DNA from 3 places in the Caldanaerobius fijiensis DSM 17918 genome. Region 3 is predicted to be linked to each of the others. Evidence: riboswitches for the same ligand, from Rfam matches in the RefSeq annotation. Region 3 holds a riboswitch; each other region holds the start of a gene.
What was found. Region 3 has a riboswitch for S-adenosylmethionine ahead of BUB87_RS11205 (homocysteine synthase). Riboswitches for the same ligand answer to the same signal wherever they lie in the genome.

Region 1 (3,248 bases), on a different contig from region 3:
ATTTGTGCTTGAAGATGAATTGCTACCGGAGCCAGCTGTTGTTTTGTTGACACATCCTGTTATTAAAAACAGTACAAGGTATAATACCAAGAAAATTGATAAAAATTTTTTCAATTTTGTTCCTCCTTTACTTTTTATTTAATATTGTTGCAATATAATTGCCTGCGGATTGGATTGCCTGAACCAATAAAACAAGTATTACTATAGTAGCAATCAATACATCAGTCTGAAACCTCATGTAACCGTACCTTATAGCAAGATCGCCCAATCCCCCACCGCCGATGGCACCGGCCATGGCTGAATAGCCTATGATGTTTATTATTGTAAGGGTAATTCCGAGAACCAGTGAAGATCTCGCTTCGGGGAGCAGTACTTTAAATATGATTTGGGGTATTGATGCGCCCATGGATAGAGAAGCTTCTATGATGCCCCAATCTACTTCCAGCAATGAATTTTCTATTACCCTTGCTACGAAAGGCGTCGCTGATAAAGCCAAGGGAACAATAGCGGCTGTAGTCCCAATGGTAGTACCTACGATCAATCTGGAAAGCGGGAATATGGCAATCATGAGGATAATGAAAGGAACAGATCTTGCCATGTTTATAATGAACCCCAGTATGTTGTTCAAGCGAGGTTTCTCCCATATATTTCCTTCACGTGTTATTACTAAGATAATTCCCAATGGTGCTCCTATAAGGACAGAAAAGAGCGTAGAGAAAAATACCATGTAAATGGTCTGGAGCAAGGATGGAGCTATGATATTATATAAATTTACGAGTTCATCTGTCAACAAGCTCATTTGTTAACACCTCTACTTTCAAGCCGGTTTCCTTTAAGTATTCAATGGAGTGCAAGATGTTATCAGGATTACCTGTAATACTTATGAGAAGTTTGCCTATAGATATATCTCTGACATTGTCTACGCTACCTTTGATTATATTTACGTCCACATCAAATTTTTTTATCATCCTGGAGATGACAGGTTCACTGGTGATAGATCCCCTAAAACTTATTTTTACAAATTTTTCATCGGGCTTACTACTGATTTTTATACTTTCAGGTAAACTCTCCGTTATATCTTCGATAAAAGTCCTGGTAGTATCTGCTGATGGATTGGTAAATAAATCCACTACGCTGGCCTGTTCAATTATTTTTCCATTTTCAATAACAGCCACTTCATCGCATATCTCTTTTATGACGTCCATTTCATGTGTGATTATTACAATTGTGATGCCAAATTTTCTATTTATATCCTTTAGCAAATGGAGAATAGACTTGGTGGTCTTGGGATCCAGTGCTGAGGTAGCTTCATCACTCAGGAGAATTCGAGGATGGTTGGCCAATGCCCTTGCTATACCGACCCTTTGCTTTTGCCCGCCGCTTAGCTGTGAGGGATAGGCCTGGGACTTTTCTTCCAGATCTACTAGCCGCAGCAGCTCATATACCCTTTCTTTTATCTTTTTTTTCGGATAACCTGCTATCATAAGAGGAAAAGCTACATTTTCAAAGACGGTGGCATTTGACAGCAGGTTAAAGTGCTGGAAGATCATGCCGATTTTTTTGCGGGCTTCTCTTAAGCTTTTTTTATCCAGAGAAGTAATATCTATATCATCGATGTATATGCGGCCGCTAGTGGGTTCTTCAAGCCTGTTTATACATCTTACTAAAGAAGATTTACCAGCACCGCTTAAACCAATGATCCCAAATATACTGCCATCTTTGATGGTCAAATTGATATTGTCTAATGCTATTACTTTTTGACCTCCAGCATCGTATATCTTTGATAAATTTTGTATTTTTATCATTTTACTCCTCCGTCTTTTTTACATCTTTATTTACAACAAAAAAACCTCTCTTGAAAGAGGTGTGTTCCTCTCTCATCTTTCAGGGATAACCCTGCTGGATTTAGCACCGTGCCTGATGCCGGTTGCCGGGTTTCATCGGGCCAGTCCCTCCACCGCTCTCGATAAGAGTTTGCATTATTGATTTATGCAACAAGTATATTAAAAAATGTTTAATATGTCAACATAATTTTTATTATTTTTAATTGTTATCGAAAGGACAGTTGACACGAACATAAGTTCGATATATAATATATTTGAGGTGGTAAAAGGTGTTAAATATTCCTATAAAGGCCGATCAGATATGTGCAATAATACCTAAGTTGTTTAATAGCAGAGCTTCTGTCGTGTTGATAGATATTTCTGGAAATAAATATGATGTACCAAGAAAGGTTAAATATGTTCTAAAATATATGGCGTGGTATTTTGCTGTGGATCTGGATGCTTTAAGAGAAGAATGTAGCAGAATATTAGGGAAAAAGTTATATCTTCCAGTACCTTTTAGAAAAGATATAATAATGATGCCTTTGAAATTAAGGCAAAGTGGGACCGGTGGAGAAACGACCGGCTATATTAACTATTGCTGTGTGAATATGAAGGAGTTTAAGGAACAGGACCTTATTTTGTGTAATGGTATATCTATAAAATGCTATAATTCTACCGATACAGTGTACAAGCATTTAAAGGCCGCCGAGACTATTTTATACGAGATGTTTGGTTATAACAATCTTATAAAAGAAAAGGACAGAAATTATATCTGCCCTTTATACTTGTAAACCATTTTTACTGGATGGTAGGATTGTTTGGCTCTTCTTAAACCGGGTATACCCATATCTTGCTCTCGGTTAATATAAGGTATGTGCGACCATACCTTTTCTGCAAAGCATTGATTTATAAATGCATAGAGGTCTGGTATATCCGGATTTGCCTTTTCAATATGTATCACAGCAGTTTCGGGATTTAGTAGTTCGCCGAAGGTATATGCTTCCACCTTTCCTCCAATCCGTATAACAATACCCTTTACGTCAAAATATCGATAGCTTTCAAAAAAGGTCTTAATAGATTGGAATTCATCTAGAAGACCAGGATTTTCTTGAATATCTTTATCCTGAAGCCATTTTTCCGTAAAATACAGACATTCCATGATATTGGTTTCGTTTAGAGTTTCGATACTATAGTTATATAGTTTTTTAAAACGGTTTACGTGGTTCTTTTTGGCATGATATTTACGGCCGGAGAGGTTTATGAGGTCACTGGTATTGTACACGTAGTCGCTATTATCTTCATCAAGCTCCATTTCTATACAGAATATTTCGCTTATTTTTTTAGCCAGCTTTTCTGGGAATCTCTCCAACAATGTATTTGAACCCTCGTCTTTATATCTTTTATATAACACCTCAAAAGCCC
Region 2 (3,248 bases), on a different contig from region 3:
AAGATGAATTGATTTCAGCATGTAAAGACGCGGATGGACTGTTAAATCAGTATGCTCAAATTACGCGACGTGTTATTGAGGCATTAGTGAAATGTAGAGTAATTGGTCGCTATGGTGTTGGCGTAAACACTATTGATATGGAAGCTGCTACAGATAAAGGTATTTGTGTAGTTAACGTCCCTGATTATTGTGTGGACGAAGTTTCAGATCATGCTTTAGCTTTACTGCTAGCATGTGCTCGCAAGGTGGTTTTGTTAAACAACAGTGTAAAAAATGGCAGATGGGATTATAAAATAAGCAAGCCTATTAATCGGTCAAGAGGAAAAGTACTCGGCATTGTGGGATTTGGCCGTATTCCACGGGCATTAGCTCAGAAAGCGAAAGCTATTGGTTTTAGCCTATTGGTTTACGATCCTTACATTACTTCGACGGATGCAGAAGCTTACGGGGCTAAACTGGTTGAATTGGAAGAATTGATGGCAAAATCTGATTTTGTATCGGTACATGCTCCTTTAACTAAACAAACTTATCATATGATTGGAGAAAAAGAATTGAGTTTAATGAAGCCAAGTGCATTCATAATCAATACAGCAAGAGGACCTGTTATTGATGAGGAAGCTTTAATTAAAGTTTTAAAAGAAGGGCGAATAGCTGGAGCAGGTTTAGACGTGTTGGAAGAAGAACCTACTCCACGAGATAATCCTCTGTTGACTATGGATAATGTTATTATTACTCCTCATGTTGCGTGGTATTCTGAAGAAGCAGAAGTTGAGTTACGAACAAAAGCAGCGCAGGGAGTTGTTGACGTATTGCTTGGCTACTGGCCAAAATACTTAGTGAATAAAGATGTAAAAGATAAGATACAATTAAAAGTTTTTTATTGACATCTAAGGGCAATTGCATTATACTTATAGACAAATAAGTAAATAATAAGTGAATAATGTAAGCGACTCTTATCGAGAGTGGTGGAGGGACTGGCCCGATGAAACCCGGCAGCCGGCACATTAAGTGCGTCTGGTGCTAAATCCTGCAGGTGAAACCTGAGAGATGAGAGGACGGCTTTTTTTATAAAAAGCTCTCTTCATCATCGAAGAGAGCTTTTTTTAGCCAAAAATCGCGCAATCACAAGTTTCGGGGGGTGCTTATATGCATATAGAAATAGGATTGTTAGGGTTTGGAACAGTAGGTACGGGCGTGTATAAGCTGTTAGAATTAAGGCGAGAGAAAATAAAGAAAAGGACAGGTTTTGATGTATCAATAAAAAAAATATTGGTAAGGAATCCTCAAAAACAAAGGAATGTATTATTTGAAAAAAGTTTGTTGACAACGAACCCTGAGGATATTTTGCTGGATAAAAATATAGATATAATTGTTGAGGTGATGGGAGGGGTACACCCTGCCAAAGAGTACATTGAAAAGGCGATTATAAATGGCAAAGATGTAGTGACTGCCAACAAAGAACTGATGGCAAAACATGGACTGGAACTTTTGAAGCTAGCTGAGAGCCATGGGGTTTCTCTGAAATACGAAGCGACTGTTGCAGGTGCTATACCTATAATAAGGCAGATAAAACAGTTTACTGTGACCGACGATATTTATTATATAGGAGGAATATTAAATGGCACGTGTAATTTTATACTTACGCAAATGAGCGATAATAAGTGGGATTATTATACTGCATTAAAAGAGGCACAACGATTAGGATATGCAGAAGCTGATCCTTCTTATGATGTGCTTGGATACGATTCGATGTTTAAGTTAAAAATACTTATCAGAGAAATATTTGGTGCTGAAATGGATGTTAAAGATATGGAGGTGGAGGGAATAGCAAACATCTCCAGAGATGATGTGGAAGAAGCAGAAAGGAATGGCTGTAAAATAAAATTATATGCATGGGCTAAGAAAGAAGGCGACAAAATAACTGCTGGAGTTGGACCCAAACTCTTTGATGCTAACAGTATTTTTAGCAGGGTAAGCGGCGTTGAAAATGCGGTTTTAGTAAAAGGCGATGGCTTTGGACAACAGCTGTTTGTGGGGTATGGCGCTGGACAGATGCCTACAGGAGATGCGGTATTATCTGATATTTTGGATGTTATAAATGATTATAGATTTATCCGAAAAATATCTGTTGATAAAACAGAATACAAAAATAGTTTCACAACTGTTGCCTTGTAGAGAAAATAAAGGTATACAATACCTTTATTTTTTTTGTTTCTTGTTGCTTTCATATATAGTATAATAATTATAAAGCAGTAAGATATCGTTTGCTCGAAGGGGGATTTATATTGAATATAAAGACGATTGCCAAGGAAGCGGGTGTTTCAGTTTCTACAGTATCTAAAGTTATAAATGGTTATGAAGATATAAGCAAAGAAACAAGAGAAAAGGTATGGAGTGTAATAAAACGTTTTAATTATCAACCTAACCAGATTGCACGGGTGCTCTGTACCAAGAAATCCTGGCTGATAGGGCTGCTTTACGATGTCTGGAATGACTACGAAAATGAGTTTTTTAGTGAAATAATCATGAGTTTTAAACATACGGTAGAGGAAAGTGGCTATAATATTCTTTTTTTAAACCTCTATAAAATAAAAAATGAAAATATCTCATATGTTAGTTACTGTGAGCAATATAATTTGAATGGAATTTTAATTATCGGATTTAAAGAGGATGATCCATATATAAAAGAATTAATAGAAAAAGAAATACCATGTATAGGCATAGATATTCCCATAAATGGTAAGAAATGTGGATATGTGACATCTGATAACTATGGAGGTATTGCAAAGGCGGTAGATTATCTTTATGAATTAGGTCATCGAAAAATTGGATTGATAAATGGGAGAACAGATATGTATGTTGCAAGGGAACGTTATAAAGGATTTATATCTGCTATGAAGAAAAATAATATTGAGATTGTGAAAGATTGGATATGTAATGGTGATTTTAGTGAAGAAAGTGGTTATACTGTAATAAATGAAATGCTTAAAAGAGGTAGTACACCATCAGCCATAATAGTAGCAGGAGGTGACAATATGGCTTATGGAGTTATTAATGCTCTAAAAGGGCATGGCTTGAAGGTACCTGAGGATATATCAATAATAGGATTTGACGACATAAGATCAGCTAAAATATTTACACCACCTCTTACTACTATAAGACAGGATAAATTAATGATGGGTAAGGCAGCGGCTTGGTCTTTGATAAACATGATAAATGATAAGTCATTTAAAGCTCCTGTGACCATC
Region 3 (3,248 bases):
GAAAGGCGACAGCGCAGGCGTCGCTGCTATAACTATGGTCTTATCCATCATAGTTGGATATGTGACAGCCCACTCTAACGCCTGCATTCCACCCATGGAGCCACCTATAACTGCTCTCAAATGGGATATCCCCAACTTATCCAGCAATATCTTTTGAACCCTCACCATATCCCTTATGTTTATTTTCGGGAAATCTGCGGCATAGGGCTTACCCGTCCTGGGATTGATCGATGAAGGTCCAGTAGTGCCCTGGCAACCACCCAGGACATTGGAGCATATGACGCAATACTCATTTGTGTCAATGTACTTTCCCGGCCCTATAAGGCCATCCCACCAACCGGCTTTTTTATCGTCTTCTCTGTACTTTCCAGCAGCATGGCTGTCGCCTGACAGTGCGTGTAAAACCAGCACAACGTTGTTTTTATATATATCGGGCTCGCCGTAAACCTCATATGCTATAGTAAGTTCATCAAATGTATAACCGCTCTCCGTTGTAAATGTAACCTCATCTTTTGATAGGTGAAGATACTTTTTTTCAACAATCACCGGCATCACCCCTGAGACGCCTTTAAAGCCTGATCCAGATCTTCGATTATATCTTCCACATCTTCTATTCCGATAGACAGCCTTACCATGTCTGCCGTTACACCCGATGACAGCTGTTCTTCTTCTGTTAGCTGTTGGTGAGTAGTGCTGGCCGGGTGTATAACAAGGGATTTTGCATCTCCTACATTGGCTAAATGAGAGAACAGCTTAACGTTCTCGATAAACCTCTTGCCAGCTTCCAATCCACCTTTGATTCCAAAAGTGAGTATAGAGCCACATCCCTTTGGAAGATATTTTTTAGCCAGCCTGTGGTACTTATTGTCAGGCAAGCCCGGATAATTCACCCAGGTTACATAAGGGCTTTTACTGAGGTATTCAGCCACCTTTTGAGCATTATCGCAGTGCCTTTGCACCCTCAACGACAGGGTTTCAAGGCCCTGAAGCAATAAGAATGCGTTAAACGGACTGATGCATGCCCCCATATCTCTCATGAGCTGCACACGAGCTTTTACTATATAAGCGCTTTTACCGAAATCTCTCACATAGCTTACGCCATGGTAGCTTTCATCGGGTTCTACCAGCCCGGGAAATTTTCCATTGTCCCAGTGGAAATTACCTGAATCTACGATAACGCCCCCTATGGATGTGCCATGCCCTCCTATGAATTTTGTAGCAGAGTGTACGACGATATCTGCTCCGAATTCAAAGGGCCTGCATAAATACGGGGTTGCAAAGGTATTGTCTATTATAAGGGGAAGGCCATGGTCATGGGCGATCTTCGCATAAGTTTCAATGTCAAATACATCTATTTTAGGATTTCCGATAATTTCCGCATAAATGGCTTTTGTCTTTTCGGTTATGGCTTCTTTAAAGCCCTCAGGATTTTCAGGATCTACAAATATTGTCTTTATACCATATTTAGGAAGTGTATTTGCAAACAGCGTATGGGTACCTCCGTAAAGATTTGTCGACGATATGATTTCGTCTCCCGCCGATGCTATGTTCATTATAGCAAGAGTAATTGCGGCCATGCCTGATGAAGTAGCTAAGGCACCTACGCCTCCCTCTAAAGCCGCCATACGCTTTTCAAAGACATCTACGGTTGGATTCATTATCCTGGTATAAATATTGCCCTCTTCTTTCAACCCAAAGAGGTTTGCTGCGTGTTCCGTGCTCTTAAATACATATGAGGTAGTCTGATAAATAGGTACACTCCTGGAACCCGTAGTTGGGTCTGGTTGTTGTCCCGCGTGCAATGCCAGCGTATCAAATCTCATAAAAAATTCCTCCTTCAATTTATAATGTGGGCATAAAAAAACCTCTTCTGCATGAAGAGGGCATTTTCTACCTTACCCTCTCATCTCTCAAAACTCTTCGTTTTGCAGGAATTGGCACCAGTCGCACCTATGTGCCGGTTGCCGGGCTTCATCGGGCCAGTCCCTCCACCACTCTTGATAAGAGGTTTTTTATGCTGTTTTATTTTTAAATTAAGGAAATTATAACATATATACTGAGTTTATGCAATAATAAATTTTTGACTGGAAAAAACAGTTTGTTTTTCTTAGTAAATTTGATTATAATATTTATAAAAGTTGTTAAATTAAGATAGGAGGGAAATTTTATGAATTCATATCCAGTAGTAACTATATTTGCGATAATCTTTTTAATTGAAGCTGTGTGGTGGATTGTCTGGATGGCCATAGCATTATCGCGCAAGATTTACGCCAATTTTTATTTTATGCTGGTATCGTTTTTGATCTGGGGAGTCATAGATATTGTCGTGTTAAGAGGATGGAGTTCTATCGAAAGTCTGCTATATATAGCACCTTCCATAGTCCTGACTATAATACCACTCATATTGCTTCCTGGAATGGTTTCAATCATAGCAGAATACCAGAGAGGGGTTTTATTCAGGTTCGGAAGGCTCAGCGGCTTATTGCAACCGGGTCTCAATGTCATCTTCCCCTTTGGTATTGATAGAGTATGGAAAGTCGACTTAAGAACTCTCACAATTGATGTGGCAAAGCAGGAAATCATCACAAAAGACAATGTTCCTATTATGGTTGATGCAGTAGTATATTTTAATGTATCCGATCCTATCCTTGCAACTACAAAGGTTGTAAATTATACACAGAGCACCACTCTCCTGGCACAAACGATATTAAGGTCTATCCTCGGTCAGCATGAGCTGGATGAAATGCTCACGAAAAGAGCTGAGCTCAATGAAAAACTGCGAGAACTGCTGGACAAAGACACAGATCCATGGGGCATCAAGGTGACCGCAGTAGAAATAAAAAGCATAGAATTGCCTGATACAATGAAAAGAGCCATGGCAAAGCAGGCAGAAGCAGAAAGAGAAAGGAGGGCCAAAATCATATCAGCAGATGGTGAATATCAGGCGGCGCAAAAACTGCTAGAAGCAGCACAACTTATTTCTAAGGAGCCAGCTGCCCTGCAGTTAAGATACCTGCAGACACTGCCAGAAATCGCAGCAGAAAAAAATTCTACAATACTATTTCCTTTACCTATTGAATTGTTAAAGGCTTTCTCTAATATAAATAACAAATAAATTGCCTTGATTACACCTGATAATTATTATATAATGTAGCTTAATATTAAATAAAAGAAATGGGGAGGGTTGTAGCAATGGACAAATGTATGGACGTAATTGAGCTCCTGTATGAAAACAGCAGGCTTACCGA

Region 1: it holds a riboswitch for S-adenosylmethionine, as region 3 does, so the genes downstream of both, BUB87_RS07745 (methionine ABC transporter ATP-binding protein) here and BUB87_RS11205 (homocysteine synthase) in region 3, are expected to answer to the same signal.
Region 2: it holds a riboswitch for S-adenosylmethionine, as region 3 does, so the genes downstream of both, BUB87_RS03665 (homoserine dehydrogenase) here and BUB87_RS11205 (homocysteine synthase) in region 3, are expected to answer to the same signal.

The regions. Positions count from the first base shown of each region.
Region 1 covers NZ_FQVH01000016.1:28,204-31,451, forward strand. Annotated here, with positions in the region: gene BUB87_RS07735 (MetQ/NlpA family ABC transporter substrate-binding protein) at 1-114, opposite strand, end outside; gene BUB87_RS07740 (methionine ABC transporter permease) at 128-799, opposite strand; gene BUB87_RS07745 (methionine ABC transporter ATP-binding protein) at 780-1,805, opposite strand; SAM riboswitch class I at 1,875-1,973, opposite strand; gene BUB87_RS07750 (hypothetical protein) at 2,114-2,617, shown strand; gene BUB87_RS07755 (DUF2156 domain-containing protein) at 2,593-3,248, opposite strand, start outside.
Region 2 covers NZ_FQVH01000005.1:48,829-52,076, forward strand. Annotated here, with positions in the region: gene BUB87_RS03660 (C-terminal binding protein) at 1-884, shown strand, start outside; SAM riboswitch class I at 951-1,054, shown strand; gene BUB87_RS03665 (homoserine dehydrogenase) at 1,147-2,175, shown strand; gene BUB87_RS03670 (LacI family DNA-binding transcriptional regulator) at 2,286-3,248, shown strand, end outside.
Region 3 covers NZ_FQVH01000033.1:9,643-12,890, reverse strand. Annotated here, with positions in the region: gene metX (homoserine O-acetyltransferase MetX) at 1-546, opposite strand, end outside; gene BUB87_RS11205 (homocysteine synthase) at 552-1,823, opposite strand; SAM riboswitch class I at 1,901-2,007, opposite strand; gene BUB87_RS11200 (slipin family protein) at 2,168-3,115, shown strand; gene BUB87_RS11195 (Lrp/AsnC family transcriptional regulator) at 3,193-3,248, shown strand, end outside.